3 regions of the Streptomyces sp. NPDC006516 genome follow, and region 1 is predicted to be linked to each of the others. Evidence: riboswitches for the same ligand, from Rfam matches in the RefSeq annotation. Region 1 holds a riboswitch; each other region holds the start of a gene.
The links. Region 1 has a riboswitch for cobalamin ahead of ABZY45_RS27070 (energy-coupling factor ABC transporter permease). Riboswitches for the same ligand answer to the same signal wherever they lie in the genome.
Positions count from the first base shown of each region.

Region 2: another riboswitch for cobalamin. It lies ahead of ABZY45_RS05675 (cobalamin biosynthesis protein); the one in region 1 lies ahead of ABZY45_RS27070 (energy-coupling factor ABC transporter permease).
Region 3: another riboswitch for cobalamin. It lies ahead of ABZY45_RS10420 (ribonucleoside-diphosphate reductase subunit alpha); the one in region 1 lies ahead of ABZY45_RS27070 (energy-coupling factor ABC transporter permease).

Region 1 covers NZ_JBEXPD010000012.1:47,258-54,610, reverse strand. Annotated here, with positions in the region: gene ABZY45_RS27095 (SDR family oxidoreductase) at 1-372, opposite strand, end outside; gene ABZY45_RS27090 (NAD(P)/FAD-dependent oxidoreductase) at 531-2,168, opposite strand; gene ABZY45_RS27085 (ATP-binding cassette domain-containing protein) at 2,413-3,279, opposite strand; gene cbiQ (cobalt ECF transporter T component CbiQ) at 3,276-4,025, opposite strand; gene ABZY45_RS27075 (energy-coupling factor ABC transporter substrate-binding protein) at 4,032-4,400, opposite strand; gene ABZY45_RS27070 (energy-coupling factor ABC transporter permease) at 4,400-5,107, opposite strand; cobalamin riboswitch at 5,137-5,341, opposite strand; gene ABZY45_RS27065 (DUF2470 domain-containing protein) at 6,401-7,108, opposite strand; gene ABZY45_RS27060 (VOC family protein) at 7,314-7,353, shown strand, end outside.
Region 2 covers NZ_JBEXPD010000001.1:1,283,345-1,290,697, reverse strand. Annotated here, with positions in the region: gene ABZY45_RS05685 (inorganic phosphate transporter) at 1-778, shown strand, start outside; gene ABZY45_RS05680 (hypothetical protein) at 791-1,012, shown strand; cobalamin riboswitch at 1,161-1,290, shown strand; gene ABZY45_RS05675 (cobalamin biosynthesis protein) at 1,422-2,366, shown strand; gene ABZY45_RS05670 (cobyric acid synthase) at 2,363-3,946, shown strand; gene ABZY45_RS05665 (putative cobaltochelatase) at 3,943-5,976, shown strand; gene cobO (cob(I)yrinic acid a,c-diamide adenosyltransferase) at 5,976-6,584, shown strand; gene ABZY45_RS05655 (cobyrinate a,c-diamide synthase) at 6,578-7,353, shown strand, end outside.
Region 3 covers NZ_JBEXPD010000002.1:924,877-932,229, forward strand. Annotated here, with positions in the region: gene ABZY45_RS10405 (helix-turn-helix domain-containing protein) at 1-483, opposite strand, end outside; gene ABZY45_RS10410 (hypothetical protein) at 565-777, shown strand; gene ABZY45_RS10415 (ribonucleotide-diphosphate reductase subunit beta) at 774-1,790, opposite strand; gene ABZY45_RS10420 (ribonucleoside-diphosphate reductase subunit alpha) at 1,790-4,174, opposite strand; cobalamin riboswitch at 4,313-4,450, opposite strand; gene ABZY45_RS10425 (N-acetyltransferase) at 4,491-4,991, opposite strand; gene mctP (monocarboxylate uptake permease MctP) at 5,209-6,846, opposite strand; gene ABZY45_RS10435 (DUF3311 domain-containing protein) at 6,843-7,097, opposite strand; gene ABZY45_RS10440 (GntR family transcriptional regulator) at 7,279-7,353, opposite strand, start outside.

The DNA of each region.
Region 1 (7,353 bases):
CCGCGCCGTCACGGCACTGCCGATCAGATTGACCTCGATCACGCGGCGCCAGATGGCCGGGTCGGAGTCGGCGAAGGGACCGCCGTCGGCCACCCCCGCGTTCGCCACCACGACCGAGGCGGGGCCGAGCCGGCGGCGTACCGCCGACGCGACGTCCCTCATCGCGGCGTCGTCCGTCACGTCCACGTGCCAGTGGTGGGCCTCTGTAGGAAGTCCGGCGGCCACCTCGGCGAGCACCTCCTCCTCCAGCCCGAGCAGTGCGACGCGGGCACCACGCTCGGCCAGTCGTCCGGCGACCGCTGCCCCCACCCCTCGGGCGGCGCCGGTCACCACAACGGTGCGGTCTCGCAGAACGTGCTTGTCAGCGCCCACCGGAACTCCCTGGGAAGTCGTCGGATCGGTCAGAGGCCGGAACGACCGGTACCCCGTGTGCCCGGCGCCCGTCGGCGCACATGTTTCCGGCCCGCCGGGCGCGGCGCCTGCGGGGCGGGGCGCTCGGGTGACCGGTGCCCGGTGCGTCCCGGCGGACCTCATGAGGTGCCGGAGGCGCTCGAACCACCGCGGCCCCGACGGTTCAGCAGCCGCTGGGCGCCGGTCAGCGCCGCGGTGGTTCCGCGGGTGGACCGAATCGCCGCACGGGCCGCGTTGGCACCGGGTGCACCGTGCACGCCACCGCCCGGATGCGCCGAGGCGGAGGCCAGGTACAGCCCTTTCACCGGCGTCTCCGGACGGCCCGTGCCGGGCACCGGCCGGAACACCAGCTGCTGGTGCAGCGAGGCCGTGCCCCCGTTGATCGCACCGTTACGAAGGTTGCCGTCCGCCGCCTCCAGCGCGGGCGGCGCCAGGATGCGCCGGGCGCGGACACGGCTGCGGAAGCCCGGTGCGTAACGCTCCACCTGCTCCTCCACCCGGTCCGCCATCGTCTCGCACTCCCCGGCGCCCCACCCGCCGGACAGACCGTCCGGACCGGCGTCGCCCTTCACCCGGTGCGGCACGTGCGTGTAGGCCCACGCCGACTCCGTGCCCAGCGGTGAGCGCGTCGGGTCCGAGGTGGTCATCTGCCCCACCAGGAGGAACGGCCGGTCGGGGATCAGTCCCCGGGCGATCTGAGCGGCGAAACGCGTCAGGTCGTCCACCCCGTCCGCGAGATGAACGGTGCCGGCGGAGACGGCCGCCCGCGCGTTCCACGGGACGGGCCCGTTCAGCGCCCAGTCGACCTTGAACGTGGCGAAGTCCCACTGGAAGCGTTGCATGTCGTCGATGAGCCCAGGCGGCAGATGTTCCGGGGCGACCAGCGACCCGTACAGGCAGGGGGCCGACACGTCGGCCAGCACCGCTCTGCGCGCGGGAACCGCGTCCCCGGGCGCCGTGCGGACCCCCACGGCACGGCCCCGCCGTACGACGACCTCGGTCACCGGCTGCCCGCACCGTACGGTTCCCCCGCGTCCCCGCAGCCGCCGCACGAGAGCCGCGGTGAGGGCACCTGCCCCGCCGACCGGAACGGGAAAGCCGTGAGCCTGGCCGAGCATGGACATCAGCCAGCCGTAGCCACCGCTGCCGGCGGCCTCGGGAGCCAGGTCGGCGTGCAGGGCGTTGCCGGCCAGCAGCAGCCGCCCTCCCTCCCCGGTGAACTCCTCCTCGCCGAGCCTGCGCACCGGGAGGATCAGACTGCGGGCGAGCCTCAGTCCGCCCGCCGCCCTCAGCCGCGCCGCCAGTCTGCCTCCCGCGAGGACCGGTGGAAAGGGCGAGAACAGGGCGCGGACGATGTCGTCCCCCAGCCGGTCCCAGATACGGCAGAGCTCCAGCCAGTTCTCCCCGTCGCCGGGCGCGAAGCCGTCGAGCCCTTCGGCGGTCACCCCCCGGGCACGGTCCAGCACGGCACAGCGGCCGTCGGGCAACGGGTGCGCGAGCACATGGGGGGCGTGGCTCCAGCGGAGCCCTTCCCGGTGCAGATCCAGCCCGGACAGCACCGGAGACGCCGCGGCCAGCGGGTAGAACGAGCTGAACAAGTCGTTGACGTACTCGGGATGGACCCCGCGGTCGCTGCGCACCGCGCCGCCCGGCTCGTCCTGGGCTTCCAGGACCTCCACGGTCCATCCGGCATCGGCGAGCACATTGGCCGCGACAAGGCCGTTGGGGCCGCTTCCGATCACCACGGCATCGGGCACGGCGCCTCCCCTCGGCCGGTGGGACGGCGCCCGCACGGCGGGACGAGGTGCTGACGGGCGGCCATGGGTTCTCCTCGCGTCGTCTGCCGGAGGTTCTTCCGTGTGCTGCGCTGCCGGACGTGCCGGCTTCCCCACCCGCAATTACAACCCGTATCGGGCGGTCGCGCCGCCCGGCACCGGCCGCGCGCGTGATCTGGCGTCGACGGCCGTCATGCCTCGCCCCTCAGCCCCCGCCCGTCACCCGTCACCCGTCAGCCGGCGTCCGCTCGACGGCGGCGGGGGAGACATATGCCGCGGCGAGCTCCTCGGGGGTGCGGGGGCCGGGCGCCGTGGCGTCCAGCAGCCCGTGGGAGCGCAGCAGCTGGGCGGTGGCGATGCCCCATGGCAGTCGCAGGCCCGCCTCCCGCAGGAGATCCACACGGCCCAGCACCCTGGGCGCGGGCCCGGAGTGGACACCGGCCGGGGTGAGGACCGCGCAGTCGTCGGCCCAGCGCAGTGCGAGATCGACGTCGTGGGTCGCCATCACCACGGTGGTGCCGCTCTCGCGGAGGGTACCGAGCGTGGCGAGCAGCCGTTCCTGGCCGTCGGGGTCGAGCCCGGCGGTCGGCTCGTCGAGGATCAGCACGCGCGGCCGCATCGCCACCGCCCCCGCGATGGCGGTCCTCTTGCGCTGTCCGTAGGAGAGCAGATGGGTGGGCCGGTCGGCCAGGGCGGTGATGTCGAGGGCGGCGAGCGCCTCGGCCACCCTGTCCCGCACCTGCCTGTCCGGCAGGCCCAGATTCAGCGGCCCGAACGACACGTCCTGGGACACGGACGCGGCGAACAACTGGTCGTCCGGGTCCTGCACCACCAGCTGCACCGTCGTACGCAGCCGGGTCAGCCCCCTGCGGTCGTACGTCACCGGATGGCCCTCGACCGTCAACCGGCCTTCGCACGGGCGCAGTCCGCCGCTGAGGAGCCGCATCAGGGTGGTCTTGCCGCTGCCGTTGCGGCCGAGAAGGGCGAGCGCACGGCCTTCGCGCGCCTCGAAGTCGAGACCGCTGAGCACGGGTGGTCCGTCCTCGTACGCGAAGGACGCACCCCGCAGGGCGAGCAGTGCCGAATCGCTCATGAGAGCGGCCTTTCCAGTGCGAAGGTCAGGACGGAGAGCGCCGCCAGGACGGCGACACTCACGGCCACGAAGCGGGGGGAGACGCGAGCCTCGGGCACCAGGACACGCAGGGTGCCGTCGTATCCGCGTCCGGCCAGCCCCGCCTGGAGCTTCGCCGCGCGGTCGAAGGCCCGGACGAACGCGGTCGCCCCGAGGCCTGCCAGGGACCGCCAGGCGGCGGCCCTGGTGGTGTGCCCGAGCCGCGCCGCCTGGGCCTCCCGTATCCGGCGCACCGCGTCGAGGAGCAGGAAACTCATGCGGTACGTCACCAGGGCGACGTCCACCACGGGCGCGGGCACCCCCACCCGGACCAAGCGGGGCAGCAGGTCGGACATCGGAGTGGTGAAGGCGAACAGCAGGACGCCGAGCGAGGCGGCCGAGGTCCGCAGCAGCAACTCCCCGGCGCGGGCCGGCCCTCCGGCGGCCGGGGAGACGAACCCCTCGGGGCCCCCGACCTGCACGAGGAGCGTGACAGCCCCGGTGACACAGAAGCCCAGGGGCACCCGGTACGCCCGCCACAGCCGGCGGGCGGGCACCCCTGCCGGGCCCAGGAGCGCGGTGAGCGCGGTGACGAGGACGAGCGCGGCGCCGGGCCAGGGCGGCAGCGAGACGGCCAGCACGGTGAGTCCGAGACCGAGCACGGCCTTGTCCAGGGGGTGGCGGCGGCGCCAGCGACTGCTGTGCGCCGCCGCGTCGATCGGCAGCACGTGTGCTCAGGCCCCCTGGGCCGTGGACTCTCCGGCACCGCTCGCGCCATGGGCCGCGTCGAGTTGAGCCCTGGCGTGCAGTTCGCCCTGCCGTCGGCCGCGCCGCAGACCGAAGTAGTAGGCGAGCACTCCGGCCCCCAGAGCGGCCTGGAGGGCGAACAGCGCGGACTCGATCTCACCGGACGGCGGTTCGTAGAGCGGGGAGAACCAGGGTTCGTAGCCGGGGTCGATCTCGGTGATCGCCGTCTCTGCCTGGGCGTCGGCGCCCGCGAACGGCTCCTTCTCGTCGTCGCCGAGGCCGAGGGCCAGAGGCAGGACCGCCAGCGCGGCCACGACGAGCAGCAGCAGCGCGTTGATCTTCGTGTTCCTGGTCATCACGCCACCGCCTCCGTCTCGGTCCTGCGGGCCTTGTCACCCTTGCCGGTGAGGAAGACGCCGAGCCTGGTCAGCTCGCCCTTGCTGGACTGCACCAGAAGACGCATCACCAGCACGGTGAGCAGCCCTTCGCTGACCGCGAGCGGCAGTTGGGTGACCGCGAAGATCGAACCGAACTTGCCGAGCGCGCCCAGGAATCCGCTGCCCGGGTCGGGGAAGGCGAGCGCCAGCTGCACGCTGGTGACGCAGTAGGTGGACAGATCCGCGACGAACGCGGCGAAGAACACCGCGACCATCAGCTGGACGCCGAACCGGCGCAGCAGCTTGTAGAGCGCGTATCCGGCCCAGGGGCCGACGATCGCCATCGAGAAGACGTTGGCGCCGAGCGTGGTCAGGCCGCCGTGGGCCAGCAACAGGGCCTGGAACAGCAGGGTGATGGTGCCGAGCACCGCCATGATCGGTGGGCGGAACAGGATGGCACCCAGCCCCGTGCCGGTGGGATGCGAGCAACTGCCCGTCACCGAGGGCAGTTTCAGGGCGGACAGGACGAACGTGAAGGCACCGGCGGCGCCGAGGAGCAGCGTGCTCTCGGGGTGTTCCCGGACTTCACGCGTGAGTGAACGGACTCCGTGGACGACGAACGGCGCGGACGCGACACCCCAGGCGATCGCGTGCGCAGGGGGGAGGAAACCCTCGGCTATGTGCATGGCTCAGCAGACCCTCTCCAGCACCTCGTGGATGGTTGAAATGCCTTGGCCGGTCTCCTGGCTTACGGGTGACACCGCCCGTGCTCCGCCTTCCCGGGTCCGAGGACCCAGTGGCTGCCCGTGAGGGCTGGAGCCGGACTTCCCGATCACAGTGGCGAGGGCCGCACCGGCATCACACCGATTTCCCGTTCACCAAGGCGTGGTGACACTAGTGCCAGGCCGTGGACGGTGACAAGCGGGCCCCCGCCCGTACCTGCGAACGGGTGGCAGTTGCGAACCGCCTCGGTCAGGGCCGCGGGCAGGAGGGTGGGCGCCGCTGTGCGGCTTCGGCGGGCACCCCGCGCGGGGTGGTCCTCCCGCGCGATCCGCGTGCGGATCGTCACGCACTGTGATGCGTACCACCCGTACGGGTCGGTGCAGGGTGTTTGCCGCCCCGCCGATGGGTAAGGGGCAGGTTGGCCGCCGGAGCCGACAATCCGGCGCATAGAACGCAAAGCAACAGATGAGGAGGGATCGATGTCCTCGAAGCGACGTCGTAAGAAGAAGGCCCGCCGCAAGAACGGCGCGAACCACGGCAGCCGTCCGCAGACCTGAGGACGCGCCGACGCGTCGGGGGGTGGCGTGCGCCGCCCCCCGGACGCGTTCCTGCGGAGGGGGTGCCTCTCGGGGCGCTGTAGGGGAGGTGTGCCGGCGATGACGCGACGAATCCCTGCGAGGAAGTGCTCGCGGTCCCGCGAAGGCGCCCGGCGGTGCGGACCTGTCACGAGATGACGTCCGGCCAGTGGCTGCCGGCCTGTCTCGCGGGTAACGACGTGACGTCGTGTTCCCGGAGGGCGCTGTCGGCGGCCATTCAGACCTGGCCCTGCGAGTACGCCCGGAAGCAGGCGGCGTCAGGTCGGAGTACAAGCCGAACCGGTCGAGCCAGGCGGACGAGTTCGCGTCGATCTCACGCCGGTTCGGGTGCATGCCCGGGGGAAGTGGAACCCACAGCGGAGGAATTCTGGGCGCGGGAGCCGGGGAGGTCATGTACTTCCGTTCCCCACGGACGTCTCACCGTCGCTGGGGCCGGGAAGCCGGCAGGCCGTACGAGTCGCGGCTACAGCCGAATCGAGCCTGCTTGCCCCGATGGCTGGGGGCATCGGTTCGCGTGGACGGCTGGACGATCGGTGCGGTTGCACTCGTGGAGGGTGTGACCACCACTGGACGGGCCCGGTCCGGAGCTGATCGTCCTCGCGTGCGGATGGCCTGAAGTCACCGCCACGCGCGGGCGGCCTCCGGTCCGCCTGCGGACGATCAGGCCAGCAGCTGATTGCGGTGGGAGGCGCGACGTGCGGCCGCCAGCAAGGCGTGGATCTGGGGCCCTGCCTGGTCGATGCGGGACACGGCCTTCGCGAACGGCAGGCGCGCATCGCGGTGGGTGCCGGGGTACTCCAAACGCAGCGTCACCCCGTAACGGTCCATGGCGAGCGGCAGGACGCGCACGACGCCCTTCGCCGGCTGTGGCTGCACGAGGCGGAGAAGCAGCGGGACGAGTTCGCCGTGCTCGTCCACGAGATGGGTCAGCATCCCCGCCTCGCTGGTGGCGATCGGGTCCGGCTCGGTCTCCTGCAACGCGTCCAGCGTGACGAAGGTCCGTCCCGTGTGGTCGTCGAGAACGGCCTGGCCGAACTCCATGCAGGTGCTCTCCGCCGTCTCCGTGCTGTACGGCGCCGAGAGCAGCCCGGTCACGGTGACACGGGCGCGCATACGGTCCCGCACGGGCGTGGGCGCGATGTCGGTGAACTCCAGCCGGACCGGGATGCGGGGGCCGGCGTGAGCAGGGCCGGACTCCTGGGGTTCGTGCAGGTGGATGTGGCCCATCGCGCCGGTGCCGTCGAGGCGGTGGATCTCGACTGGGTCGAGCCCGTCACTGACGACCGTCATTGAGTGGGCCGCCATCAGGACGGACAGCACTCGTTCGGCCGGGGTCGGCTGCGTGGCGCGGGAGTTGAAAGGACGCATCCAAGTTCTCCAGGGGAGCGGGGTGGGGAGACCTCATGGCGATTACTTAGGTATGCCTAACCTAACTTATCTCTCCGGGTCGAGGGTAGCGCGGGGCCGGTTCCGTGAGTAATTTCGAGGGCGGCGCGGCCCGGGGCGGCCGGGCTCATGGACGGCGGGCGGCGTCAGGCCCGCCGCCTGCCCACAGGAAAGGGGGACCGGCACCGTGGCGAACCGCTGGGCCGGTGTGACGGTCGACTGCATCG
Region 2 (7,353 bases), on a different contig from region 1:
CCGCCTCAACCGGAAGATGACCGACGAGGCGCAGCTCAAGTCGACGGCCAAGGGGTACCGCGCCGGTCAGATCGCCTCGGCCGGTCTCGTCTCGCTCGCCCACGGCACCAACGACGCGCAGAAGACCATGGGCATCATCACCCTGGCCCTGGTGACCGGCGGCGTCCTCGCCCCCGGCTCGAACCCGCCGGTCTGGGTCATCGCCTCCGCCGGTATCGCCATCGCGCTGGGCACCTACCTCGGCGGATGGCGCATCATCCGCACCATGGGCAGCGGCCTCACCGACCTGCGTCCGCCGCAGGGCTTCGCGGCCCAGACCAGCGCGGCCACGGTCATCCTGGCCTCCTCGCACCTCGGCTTCTCCCTCTCGACCACCCAGTCCTGCTCCGGTGCCGTCATGGGCGCGGGCCTCGGACGCAAGGGGGGCGTGGTCCGCTGGTCCACCGCCTCCCGGATGTTCATCGCCTGGGGTCTGACGCTCCCGGCCGCCGGTCTGGTCGGAGCGGGCGCCGAGTTCCTGACCAAGCAGGGCTCCTGGGGCGTCGCGGTGGTCGCCGTGCTGCTCGTCGTGGGGTCCGGCGCCATCTGGCTCCTGTCGCGCCGCAAGCCGGTCGACCACACCAACGTCAACGCGACCGAGGGTGAGCCCGCGGGCGTCGTCACGACCGCCATCGCGGCCGTGAGCCCGCCGCCCGCCGGCGTGAGCGTCCCGGACCTCAAGACCACCATCCACGCCCCGACGGCCGAGACCCCGGCCGAGCGGCCGGCCACGGTGTAAGGACAGATCCACATGAACATCGACTGGGCAGCTCTCGCGTCCGTCTTCGGCGTCAGCCTCGTGGTCACCGTCGCACTGGTCGGCCTCTTCACCCTCGGCATCACGGGACTCGCGAAGCAGGCGTCCACGACGCAGGCCGGCGGTACCGGTGTCCTGGCGCGCACCGGCGCGTACGCCTGCTTCGCGCTGTGCGCGGCGGCGGTGGCGTACGGCATCTACCTGATCGTCGCCTGACCCCTGGGCGGACCCGGCCGGGCCGGACACACCCCGTGTGTGTCCGGCCCGGTGTGCGTCTCAGCACACTGAAGCCCCGCAGGTCAACGGCAGGTTGACGGGCCTTCGTGGGGCGTGGTGGACTGCCGGAGCCATTTACGGCGACAGGAGAGGAAGCCGGTGCGAATCCGGCGCGGTCCCGCCACTGTCACCGGGGAGCAGCCTCCACACGGAAGTCACGGTCCGCAGACGCGGACTGGAAGGCCGGAGGAACTGCGGATCCGGGAGCCAGGAGACTCTCGTCGCCGGTCACGTCGAACCAGGGCGCGGACCCTGAGTGAGGACATACGCCATGTCTGGCTGCCCTGCGTCGGTCACCGCACCGCCACCCGCCACGAAGGCCCTTCGAGGCGCGACGGCCGGCTGAGCCGTGCGAGCCGACCGCATCTTCGTGTACGGCGCCGCCGCCGGCCTGATCGGCGACCTGCTGCTCGGTGATCCCCGGCGGGGCCACCCCGTCGCCGCCTTCGGGCGTGCCGCTGCGGGCGTCGAGAGCCGGCTGTGGCGCGATCACCGCGGCTGGGGCGCGCTGCACACCCTTGTCTGCGCCGGAGGCGCCACGGCTGCCGCGGCACTGGCCACCCGCGCCGTACGGAACCGCCCGGCCGCCGCCGTGGTGCTGACCGCCGCCGCCACCTGGTCCGTCGTCGGTGGCACGTCGCTGGGCCGCGAGGCGCGCGCGGTCGGCGGGGCGCTCGCCGCAGGGGACGTCGAGGCGGCCCGGGAGCGGCTGCCGCACCTGTGCGGGCGCGACCCGCAGGCCCTGGACGCGCAGCAGATGGCCCGCGCGGTGGTGGAGTCCGTCGCCGAGAACACCTCGGACGCCGTCGTGGGCGCGCTGGTGTGGGGGGCGCTCGGCGGTGTACCGGGCCTGGTCGCCTTCCGCGCCGTCAACACCCTGGACGCCATGGTGGGGCACAGGTCGCCCCGCTACCGGCGCTACGGCTGGGCCTCCGCGCGGCTCGACGACCTCGCCGGCTGGCCCGGCGCCCGGCTGACCGCGGCGCTCGCCGTGGCCTGCGGGGGGCGCCCGCGCGAGGCCGTCCGGGCCTGGCGGGCCGACGCGGACCGGCACCCGAGCCCCAACGCGGGCCCGGTGGAGGCCGCCTTCGCGGGGGCGCTGGGCGTGCGTCTCGGCGGGACCCTGGCGTACGGCGGGCGGGTCGAGCACCGGCCGGTGCTCAACGGGGAGGCCGGCCGCGAGGTGCGGGTCACGGACATCGAACGCGCGGCGCGGCTCTCGCGCCGGGTGAGTGTGCTGGCCCTCGCCGTGTGCGCGGCAGGGCGGCTGGCCATGGGGCGGAGGGGCAGATGAGCGGCGGGCTGCTGGTGGCCGGCACCACTTCGGACGCGGGCAAGAGCGTCGTCACGGCCGGGATCTGCCGTTGGCTGGTGCGCCAGGGAGTGAAGGTCGCGCCGTTCAAGGCGCAGAACATGTCGCTGAACTCCTTCGTCACCCGCGAGGGCGCGGAGATCGGCCGGGCCCAGGCCATGCAGGCGCAGGCGGCCCGGGTGGAGCCGTCGGCGCTGATGAACCCGGTGCTGCTCAAGCCCGGCGGTGACCGCTCCAGCCAGGTCGTCCTGATGGGGAAGCCGGTCGGCGAGATGAGTGCGCGCGGCTACCACGGCGGACGCCAGGAGGCGCTGCTCGGGACGGTCGTGGACTGCCTGGAGCAGCTGCGGGGCACGTATGACGCCGTGATCTGCGAGGGGGCGGGCAGTCCTGCCGAGATCAATCTGCGGCGTACGGACATCGTGAACATGGGCATCGCGCGGGCCGCGCGCTTTCCCGTCCTGGTGGTCGGCGACATCGACCGGGGCGGTGTGTTCGCCTCGTTCTTCGGTACGACGGCGCTGCTGAGCGCCGAGGACCAGTCGCTGATCGCCGGGTACCTCGTCAACAAGTTCCGCGGGGACGTCTCGCTGCTGGAGCCGGGCCTCGACATGCTGCTCGGGCTCACGGGGCGGCGCACGTACGGGGTGCTCCCGTACGCCCACGGGCTGGGCATCGACGAGGAGGACGGGCTGCGCGTCTCGATGCGCGGGACCGTGCGCGAGTCGGTCGTGGCGCCCCCGCACGGCGAGGACGTGCTGCGGGTCGCGGTGTGCGCCGTGCCGCTGATGTCGAACTTCACCGATGTGGACGCGCTGGCCGCCGAGCCCGGTGTGGTGGTGCGGTTCGTGGACCGGGCCGAGGAACTGGCGGACGCCGATCTCGTGATCGTGCCGGGGACGCGGGGCACCGTGAAGGCGCTGGCCTGGCTGCGGGAGCGGGGCCTGGCTGACGCCCTGGTGCGGCGGGCCGCGGAGGGACGGCCGGTGCTGGGCATCTGCGGCGGGTTCCAGGTGCTGGGCGAACGGATCGAGGACGACGTGGAGTCCCGGGCCGGACTGGTGGAAGGGCTCGGGCTGCTGCCCGTACGCGTCCGCTTCGGCCGGGAGAAGGTCCTGGAGAGGCCTGCCGGTTCGGCGCTCGGGGAGCCGGTGGAAGGTTACGAGATCCACCACGGCGTCGCCGATGTCCACGGCGGTGAGCCGTTCCTGGACGGGTGCCGGGTGGGCTCGGTGTGGGGGACGCACTGGCACGGTTCCCTGGAGAGCGACGCGTTCCGGCGGGCGTTCCTGGCCGAGGTCGCGCGGGCCTCGGGCCGGCGGTTCACCGCGGCGCCGGACACGAGCTTCGGGGCGTTGCGGGAGGAACAGCTGGACCGGCTGGGGGACCTGATCGAGGAGCACGCGGACACGGACGCGCTGTGGCGGCTCATCGAGCGGGGGGCGCCTGCGGGGCTGCCGTTCCTCGCGCCGGGCGCGCCGCCCGTGCCGGAGCCACGCGCCGCCCGGGCGCCGGGCGGGTCCGATCATGCAGGTGTCGTTGCGACAGAGGAGGCTCCGTGAGTACCCCGTATCCCTTCACCGCCCTGGTGGGCCAGGACGATCTGCGGCTCGGGCTGCTGCTCAACGCCGTCAGCCCGGCCGTCGGCGGGGTCCTCGTGCGGGGTGAGAAGGGCACCGCCAAGTCCACCGCCGTGCGGGCGCTGGCCGCGCTCATGCCGGAGGTCGCGGTGGTGGCGGGCTGCCGGTTCTCGTGCGACCCCGCCGCGCCCGACCCGGCGTGTCCCGACGGGCCGCACGAGGCGGCGCCGGGCGTGTCGCGTCCGGCGAGGACCGTGGAGCTGCCCGTCGGCGCGTCGGAGGACCGGCTCGTCGGCGCACTGGACATCGAACGGGCACTGTCGGAGGGCGTCAAGGCCTTCGAGCCGGGTCTCCTCGCCGACGCGCACCGCGGGATCCTGTACGTGGACGAGGTCAATCTGCTCCACGACCACCTGGTGGACCTGCTGCTCGACGCGGCGGCCATGGGTGCCTCGTACGTCGAGCGCGAAGGGGTCTCCGTACGGCACGCTTCGCGCTTCCTGCTGGTCGGGACGATGAACCCCGAGGAGGGCGAGCTCCGGCCGCAGTTGCTGGACCGCTTCGGGCTGACCGTGGAGGTCGCCGCCTCGCGTGACACGGACCAGCGCGTCGAGGTCGTGCGCCGGCGGCTGGCGTACGACGACGACCCGGCGGCGTTCGCCGCACGGTGGGCGGACGAGGAGGCCGCGTTGCGTGAGCGGATCGCAGCCGCGCGCGCCCTGCTGCCCCGAGTGGTGCTCGGCGACGGCGTGTTGCGGCAGATCGCCGCCACGTGCGCGGCGTTCGAGGTGGACGGGATGCGTGCCGACATCGTCATGGCGCGCACCGCGACCGCCCTGGCCGCGTGGGCGGGGCGCGACGAGGTCGTCGCCGACGATGTGCGGCAGGCCGCGCTGCTCGCACTCCCCCACCGGCGCCGCCGCAATCCGTTCGACGCGCCCGGGCTCGACGAGGACAAGCTGGACGACGCGCTGAAGGACGCGGAGGGCGAGGGCGACGACGACCCGGGACCCGGGGGCCCCGGCGGCGGAGCACCTCCGCAGGGGGGCGGCGATGTGCCTCCCCAGGGAGGCGGCCCCGAGGGCGGCCCGCAGGACCGGAGCCCGGGTGCGCCGGAGAGGACGGAGGCCGGGAGCGGTGACGCGCCCGCGCCGTCGCCGGGCGCCGGAGCGGGCGAGCGGCAGGCGGTGCGCTCCGGCGAGCCGTTCCGCACCAAGGTGCTCAGCGTGCCGGGTCTGGGCGAGGGGGCGGCCGGGCGGCGGTCCCGGGCGCGCACGGAGCACGGCCGGACCACGGGCTCACGGCGGCCCGAAGGGGCGCTGACGAAGCTGCATCTGGCGGCGACCGTGCAGGCTGCGGCGCCTCATCAGCGGGCCCGGGGGCGCTCGGGCCGGGGGCTCGTCGTACGGCGGGACGATCTGCGTCAGGCGACGCGGGAAGGGCGCGAGGGCAACCTCGTGCTGTTCGTCGTGGACGCTTCCGGGTCGATGGCGGCCCGGCAGCGGATGAGCGCCGTGAAGGGCGCCGTGATGTCGCTGCTGCTGGACGCCTACCAGCGCAGGGACAAGGTCGGTCTGGTCACCTTCCGGGGCAGGGACGCGGAGCTCGCGCTGCCGCCGACCTCCTCGGTCGACGCGGCGGCGGCTCGGCTGGAGTCGCTGCCGACCGGCGGGCGGACCCCGCTGGCGGCCGGGCTGCTGAAGGCGCACGACGTACTGCGGGTGGAACGGCTGCGCGACCCCTCGCGCCGGGCGCTGCTCGTGGTGGTCACCGACGGCCGGGCCACGGGCGGCGTCGACCCGGTGGCGCTGGCGGCGCGGGCCGGGCGGCTCCACGCCTCCGAGGGCACCGCGTCGGTCGTCGTGGACTGCGAGTCGGGGATCGTACGCCTCGGTCTCGCCGCACAGCTCGCCCGGGATCTGGGAGGCAGCGCGGTCACGCTCGACGAGCTGCGCGCCGACTCGATCGCCGGACTGGTCAAGGACTTCACTGCTGCCGGGAGGGCCGCGTAATGCCACAGGGACAGCCGGTATCGGTACCGGACGACGGACTGACGACGCGACAGCGGCGCAACCGCCCGCTGCTGTTCGTGCACACGGGCATCGGCAAGGGCAAGTCCACGGCCGCCTTCGGGCTGGCGCTGCGGGCCTGGAACCAGGGCTGGCCGATCGGGGTGTTCCAGTTCGTGAAGTCGGCGAAGTGGAAGGTCGGCGAGGAGAACGCCCTGAAGGTGCTCGGGGCGAGCGGCGAGGGCGGCAGCGTCGCCTGGCACAAGATGGGCGAGGGGTGGTCGTGGGTCCAGCGCGGGATCCACGGTGACAACTCCGACAACGAGGAGAAGGCCCGGGAGGGCTGGGAGCAGGTCAAGCGTGACCTGGCCGCCGAGACGTACAAGCTGTACGTGCTCGACGAGTTCGCCTATCCGATGCACTGGGGCTGGATCGACACCGACGAGGTCGTCGAGGTCATGCGTGACCGGCCGGGGACGCAGCACGTCGTGATCACGGGGCGCAACGCCCCGCAGAAGCTGATCGACGCCGCCGACCTGGTGACCGACATGTCGAAGGTCAAGCACCCGATGGACGCCGGGCAGAAGGGCCAGAGAGGCATCGAGTGGTGAGTGTTCCTCGTCTGGTCGTCGCGGCGCCGTCGTCGGGCAGCGGCAAGACCACGGTCGCCACGGGCCTGATGGCGGCCTTCGCGGGACGCGGTCTCGCGGTGTCCCCGCACAAGGTGGGACCCGACTACATCGATCCGGGGTACCACGCGCTGGCCACGGGCAGGCCGGGGCGCAACCTCGACGCGTACATGTGCGGGACCGATCTGATCGCCCCGCTGTTCGCGCACGGTTCGGACGGCTGCGATCTGGCGGTCGTCGAAGGCGTGATGGGGCTGTACGACGGGGCCTCGGGGCAGGGCGAGCTCGCCTCGACCGCCCAGGTCTCCAAACTGCTCAGGGCGCCGGTCGTGCTGGTGGTCGACGCGTCCTCGCAGTCGCGTTCCGTCGCGGCCCTCGTGCACGGCTTCGCCTCCTGGGACCCGGAGGTGAGGATCGGCGGGGTGATCCTGAACAAGGTGGCGTCCGACCGTCACGAGGCCCTGCTGCGGGAGGCGCTGGACGAGTCGGGGCTGCCCGTGCTCGGGGTGCTGCGGCGCGCGCCGCAGGTGGCGACGCCCTCGCGCCATCTGGGGCTGGTCCCGGTGGCCGAGCGGCAGGCCGAGGCTCTCGACGCCGTACGGGCGATGGGCGAGCGGGTGCGGGAGGGCTGCGATCTGGACGCCCTGCTGGCGCTGGCTCGTACGGCGCCCACCCTGCCCGGCGAGGCGTGGGAACCGGAGTGCCACCCTGACGGCGGGGCCCGGCCGGTGGTGGCCGTGGCGGGCGGCGC
Region 3 (7,353 bases), on a different contig from region 1:
CGTGCCCGCCGACGTGATGACCGGGCCCTCGTCCACGTAGAGCACGTCCGGCTCCACCCGGGCCTCGGGGAAGCGGCGGGCCAGCTCGTCGGCATGCCGCCAGTGGGTGGTGCAGCGGCGCCCGTCCAGCAGCCCGGCCGCGCCCAGGACGAAGGCGCCGGAGCAGACGCTCAGGACCCTTGCCCCGCGTTCCACCGCCCGGCGCAGTGCATCCAGGGCCTCCCGCGGGTACGTCCGCTCCGAGAAGCGGCCTCCTGAGGGCACGGCGATGAGCTCGGCCTCCTCCAGCCGGTCCAGCTCGCACAGCGCGCTGATGGAGAACCCGGCGTGGGTCCGCAGGGTCGGGCCCTCGGCGGACACGACGGCGAAGTCGTGGACGGGGAGCCCTTCCTCGGACCGGTCGAGACCGAACACCTCGCACAGGACGCCGAGTTCGAAGGGATGGACATCGTCGAGCAGCAGAACGGCGACATTCTTCAGCATGACGTCAGTGTGGCAGTAATTCGAGGGTGTATGACAGTCCTGCCACTGACCGAATCCGGGCGGACGGACGACAGTAGAGGCATGAACACATTCCTGAGCTACCTGTCCATAGCCGCACTTTTCGCCCTCGTCCTGCTGCCCGCGCTCGTCGGGTTCGCGCGGGAGCGCCGCATCGACCGCGAGCTGCGGGAGGCGGAACTCCACCGGGAGGTCCGGCCCCCGGAAACGGCGGACGCCGCGCGGCCCGTCACGGCCACGCGGCGCCCGTACCTCAGGTCCTGGGCCAGGATCTAGAAGTCGTCGTCGAAGCCGACCGACCCCTCCACCGCCACCTGGTACGCGGAGGGCCGGCGTTCGAAGAAGTTGGTCAGCTCCTGCACCCCTTGGAGCTCCATGAAGGAGAACGGGTTCTCGGAGCCGTAGAGCGGCGGGAAGCCGAGCCGGGTGAGCCGCTGGTCGGCGACGCACTCCAGGTACTGGCGCATCGACTCGGTGTTCATCCCCGGCAGGCCCTCGCCGCACAGGTCGCGGCCGAACTGCAGCTCCGCCTCGACCGCCTCGCGCAGCATGTCGGTGACCTGCTGCCGGAGTGCGTCGTCGAAGAGGTCCGGCTCCTCCTTGCGGACGGTGTCCACGACCTCGAAGGCGAAGTTCATGTGCATCGTCTCGTCACGGAACACCCAGTTGGTGCCCGTGGCGAGACCGTGCAGCAGACCGCGCGAGCGGAACCAGTAGACGTAGGCGAAGGCTCCGTAGAAGAACAGCCCCTCGATGCACGCGGCGAAGCAGATCAGGTTGAGCAGGAAGCGACGGCGGTCGGCCTTCGTCTCCAGCCGCTCGATCTTCTCGACCGAGTCCATCCACCGGAAGCAGAACTGCGCCTTCTCGCGGATGGAGGGGATCTCCTCGACCGCGTCGAAGGCCGCCGCACGGTCCTCCGGGTCGGGGAGATAGGTGTCGAGCAGCGTCAGGTAGAACTGGACGTGCACGGCCTCCTCGAACAGCTGACGTGACAGGTACAGCCGGGCCTCGGGCGAGTTGATGTGCTTGTAGAGCGTCAGCACCAGGTTGTTGGAGACGATCGAGTCACCCGTCGCGAAGAACGCGACCAGCCGGCCGATCATGTGCTGCTCACCGGGGGAGAGCTTGGCGAGGTCGGCGACGTCGGAGTGCAGGTCGACCTCCTCGACCGTCCAGGTGTTCTTGATCGCGTCCCGGTAGCGCTCGTAGAAGTCCGGGTAGCGCATGGGGCGCAGCGTCAGTTCGAAGCCCGGGTCGAGCAGGTTCTTGTTCTCGGAAGTACTCATCACTGGCAGGCCTCGCAGGACTCGGGGTTTTCGAGGGAACAGGCAATGGCGTCCGCGTCGGGAGCCGAGGCCTGCTGTACGGGAACAGGGGCCGCGGCCGACGCCGCGCGGGCGATCCGGGTGGCCGGGCGCGAGCGCAGGTAGTACGTCGTCTTCAGCCCTTGCTTCCAGGCGTACGCGTACATCGAGGAGAGCTTGCCGATCGTCGGCGTCTCCAGGAACAGGTTCAGCGACTGGCTCTGGTCGAGGAACGGGGTACGCGCCGCCGCCATGTCGATCAGACCGCGCTGCGGGATCTCCCACGCCGTGCGGTACAGCTCCCGCACGTCCTCGGGGATCCACCCGAAGCCCTGCACCGAGCCACTCGCCTCACGGAGTGCCTCACGGGTCCGGGCGTCCCAGACGCCGAGCTTCTTCAGCTCCTCCACCAGGTACGCGTTGACCTGGAGGAACTCGCCACTGAGCGTCTCGCGCTTAAAGAGGTTGGAGACCTGCGGCTCGATGCACTCGTACACCCCGGCGATCGAGGCGATCGTCGCCGTGGGGGCGATGGCGAGCAGCAGCGAGTTGCGCATCCCGCTCCTGGCGACGCGGGCGCGCAGCGCGTCCCAGCGCTCGGGCCAGTTCAGCTCGGTGCCGTAGTGGTCCGGGTGCAGGACGCCACGGGCGGCGCGGGTCTCGGACCAGGCGGGCAGCGGGCCGGACCGCTCGGCGAGGGCGCAGGAGGCCTCATAGGCGGCCAGCATGATCCGCTCGGAGATCTTCGTGGACAGTGCGCGGGCCTCGGGGGAGTCGAACGGCAGGCGCAGCTGGAAGAACACGTCCTGGAGGCCCATCGCGCCCAGGCCCACGGGGCGCCAGCGGGCGTTGGAGCGGCCTGCCTGCTCGGTGGGGTAGAAGTTGATGTCCACCACGCGGTCGAGGAAGGTCACCGCGGTGCGGACGGTGGCGTCCAGCCGCTCCCAGTCGATGGTGCCGTCGGCGACGAACGCGCCGAGGTTGACCGAGCCGAGGTTGCAGACGGCCGTCTCGCCGTCGTCCGTGACCTCGAGGATCTCCGTGCAGAGATTCGACGAGTGGACGACGCGGCCCGGCTCGGCGGTCTGGTTGGCCGTGCGGTTGGAGGCGTCCTTGAACGTCATCCAGCCCTGCCCGGTCTGAGCCAGCGTCCGCATCATGCGCCCGTACAGCTCACGCGCCGGCATCGTCTTGCGGGCCAGCCCCTTCGCCTCGGCCGCGCGGTAGGCCGCGTCGAACTCGTCGCCCCACAGGTCCACCAGCTCGGGGGTGTCCGCCGGGGAGAACAGCGACCACTCGGTGTCCGCGTCGACGCGGCGCATGAACTCGTCCGGGATCCAGTGCGCCAGGTTGAGGTTATGCGTGCGCCGCTGGTCCTCGCCGGTGTTGTCGCGCAGCTCCAGGAACTCCTCGATGTCCGCGTGCCAGGTCTCCAGGTAGACCGCGGCCGCCCCCTTGCGCCTGCCTCCCTGGTTGACGGCCGCGACGGAGGCGTCGAGCGTCTTCAGGAACGGCACGATGCCGTTGGAGTGCCCGTTGGTCCCCCGGATGAGTGAACCCCGGGCCCGGATACGGGAGTAGGAGAGTCCGATGCCGCCCGCGTGCTTGGAGAGGCGCGCCACCTGGTGGTAGCGGTCGTAGATCGAGTCGAGCTCGTCCAGCGGGGAGTCCAGCAGGTAGCAGGAGGACATCTGCGGGTGACGGGTGCCGGAGTTGAACAGGGTGGGGGAGGAGGGGAGGTAGTCGAGCCGGCTCATCAGGCCGTACAGCGCCGCCACTTCCTCCAGAGCCCGCTCGGAGGTGTCCTCGGCGAGCCCGGCGGCGACGCGCAGCATGAAGTGCTGCGGGGTCTCGACGACTTGGCGCGTGAGCGGGTGGCGCAGCAGGTAGCGGCTGTGCAGCGTCCGGAGCCCGAAGTAGCCGAAGCGGTCGTCGGCGCCGTCGGCGAGCGCCTGCTCGACCAGGGCGTCCAAGGCCTCGGCGTGCAGCGCGACGAACTCCGCCGTACGGTCCGCGATCAGGCCTTCGCGGTGTCCCACGGCGACCGAAGCGGAGAAGGAGACGGCGCCCTGTCCGGCCGCCTCGTCCGCCACGGCACGGGTGAGGAGCCGGGCGGCCAGCCGGGAGTACGCCGGGTCCTCGGAGATCAGGCCCGCCGCGGCCTCGGTGGCCAGCGAGCGCAGCTCCGCCTCGTCCGCCCGCGCGCTGCGGCCGCGGAGCGCGGCGGCGGCGACCCGTCCGGGGTCGGTGTCGGGGAGATCGGCCGTCAGGCCGGTCAGGGTCCGCAGCAGTGCGGTCCCGGGCGCGTCGGTCGTGCGGCCTTCGAAATCCGCGGCTGAAACCGGATCGGCTGGCGCGATGGTCACTGGGGCTATCCCTCGCTCGGCTCGGTGCCTGCGGGAGCGGGGCAGCCGGGCACGGCGAAGCCCGTCGAAGGGCGGCACGGAGTGCACGGCGTCCACCGGCCCTCCGCGGGGCCCGGACGTCTCGGCGTCCGGTTCGGTCGAGCCGGACGCACTGTCGACAGGTCTTCGGACTTCGCCGGTGCGCGTGAGCGCACCGGTCACACCGTTGCGGGACAGTTCCGGACTCACACCGGATTCCCCTGCGGCGACAGCGAGGTCGAGCATACATGTGGGGGCTACCGAATGAAGCAGCCCCCACATCTTGTGTCGTGAGGGGTCACAAGGCCAGACGGAAGGTCAGGAGTGGGAGATCGGGAAGAGGGCACCAGTCCCGTTCCGGAGTCCGCTCGAAGCCGAGCCGCCGGTAGATGCGATGGGCACCCAGCATGGCCGGCTGCGTCGACAGGACGATTCCGGTGAGCCCTCCCGCGGCCCGCGCCCGGTCGACGCAGGCCCGCACCAGTGCCTCGCCGGCGCCCCGCCCCCGGGCCTCCGGCGCGACTGCCAGCATCCGGAACTCCGCCTCGTCCTCCCCGGCTATGTCGGCCCACGGGCTGCCGGGCGCGACGTACGTGACGCCTCCCAGCAGCTGTCCCTCGGCGTCCAGCGCCACCAGCACCTCGGCCTCGGCCGCCCGGCGTCCGACCGCGCGGAGCTGTTCCAGATAGGGATCCTCGGCTCCGAAGTCCAGGAGACCGTCGCCGAGATACGCCTGGGCGGTGATCTCGCCCAGTTCTACGTGGTGGGCGGGCAGGACCGGCCTGATCGATACGTCCATGGGCGGAAGTGTGCACCAGGCGGTGGGCGCCGCGCGCACCTGTTTCGCGCCGGGACCCCTCCCGGGGGACGGGGACCAGGCACGACGCCGTTCTGGGGTTCCCGGGGACCCGGCACGACGCCGTCGCGGGTCCCCGGAACGGGTCCCGGCACGACGCCGTCCCGGCAGGAAGAGCCCTGCCGGGACGGACGCCGCACTTCTCACCACTGCCGCGAGGTCAGTGGCCCCCTCCCGGGGCGCCCACCGTGGCCGGCGGGAGCTCCGTCTTGACGCCCGGGTCGCCCACGTCCGCCGTGTAGTCGCCGGGGGAGGTCTCGTCCACGCCCGCCGGTGCCTTCACCGCGTTGAGGACGAAGGTCAGGACGACCACGACGACGACGTTCAGCACGAAGGCGGTGAGACCGATGTAGCCGATCTCGCCGATGCCGGGGATCTCCTTCGAGGACCCGCCGAAGTGCTTCTGGGTCGGGCTGGCCACGCCGTACGCCGCCACCGTTCCGTAGAGCATGCCGACCGCCCAGCCGGCGATCAGTGCCCAGCGGTGGAACCAGCGGGTGAACAGGCCGCCGACCAGGGCCGGCATCGTCTGGAGGATCCAGATGCCGCCCAGCAGCTGGAAGTTGATCGCGACCGTCTTGTCCATGGTGAGGACGAAGGCGAGCGCGCCGACCTTGACCAGGAGCGAGACCAGCTTGGAGACCTTGGTCTCCTGGGCCGGGGTCGCGTCGGGCTTGATGAAGTCCTTGTAGATGTTGCGGGTGAAGAGGTTCGCCGCGGCGATCGACATGATCGCGGCCGGCACCAGCGCGCCGATACCGATCGCGGCGAAGGCCACGCCCGCGAACCAGTCGGGGAACATGTTCTCGAACAGCTGCGGGATCGCCAGCTGTCCGTTGTCCACCTTGACCCCCGCGGCGATCGCCATGAAGCCGAGCAGGGCCAGGAGGCCGAGCATCAGCGAGTACAGCGGCAGGATCGTGGTGTTGCGCCGGATCACCTCACGGCTGCGGCTGGAGAGCGTCGCCGTGATCGAGTGCGGGTACATGAAGAGGGCGAGCGCCGAACCCAGTGCCAGGGTCGCGTAGCCCCACTGGCCCATCTCGCCCGGGACGAGGCCCGCGACGGGCTTGCCCGCGGCTTCGTTCTTCGCAGAGAACGCCTCGCTCGCCTTGGAGAAGATGTCGTCGAACCCGCCGAGCTTGATCGGGATGTAGATGATCGCCACGGCGATGACCAGATAGATCAGGCCGTCCTTGACGAACGCGATCAGCGCCGGGGCACGCAGCCCCGAGGAGTACGTGTACGCGGCGAGGACCGCGAACGCGATCAGCAGCGGCAGGTCCTTGATGAACCAGTGCGTCGTCTCGCCGCCGCCGACGCCCATGACGTCCAGCACGGCCTGGATGCCGACCAGCTGGAGCGCGATGTACGGCATCGTGGCGAGGATGCCGGTGAGGGCGACCGCCAGCGAGAGGCCCTTCGAACCGAAGCGCCCGCGGACGAAGTCCGAGGTGGTGACGTAGCCGTGCTTGTGCGAGACCGACCAGAGGCGCGGCAGGAAGGTGAAGATCAGGGGGTAGACGAGGATCGTGTACGGGACGGCGAAGAAGCCCGCCGCGCCCGCCGCGTAGATCGCCGCGGGCACCGCGACGAAGGTGTACGCCGTGTAGAGGTCGCCACCCAGCAGGAACCAGGTCACCCAGGTGCCGAACGACCGTCCGCCCAGGCCCCATTCGTCGAGGCTGGCCTCGTTCTCGGCCTTGCGCCAGCGCGCGGCCATGAACCCGATGACCGTGACGGCCAGGAAGAAGAAGATGAACACGGCGAGTGCGACGCCGTTCACGCCGTCCTTCATGCGGAAGCACCCCCCTTGCGGGCGCGCTGGTCACGCTGCCACAGCTTGTACGCGACCATGGTGAGGGCGGTCGAGAGGAGCACCCAGAGCATCTGGTACCAGTAGAAGAACGGGATGCCTATGAAGGTCGGTTCGACCTTCGCGTACGAGCTCACCCACAGCATCGCCACGAACGGGGCGATCAGACAGAGCGCGATGACCACTCTGGCGGGTGTCACCACCGGTGGTTTCGCATCGTTTTCTTCCGTCATTGGCGACTCCGTCCCCTCGCTGATCACCTGGTGTAATGCGCAGGAAATCTAGGCGAGAGATCCGGCCACCGTCACCCCCCGTCCGCATTGCGGTCCGGCAACGGTCCGGTGTCGCCCGAAAAAGACCGGTCCCCCCGCGTGTGCGCGGGGGGACCGGTGGGGCCGTGTGTCCGTCGGCGTCTCAGTCGGTGGGACGCTTCAGGCGGGCCACGAACTTGTAGCGGTCGCCGCGGTACACCGAGCGGACCCACTCGAC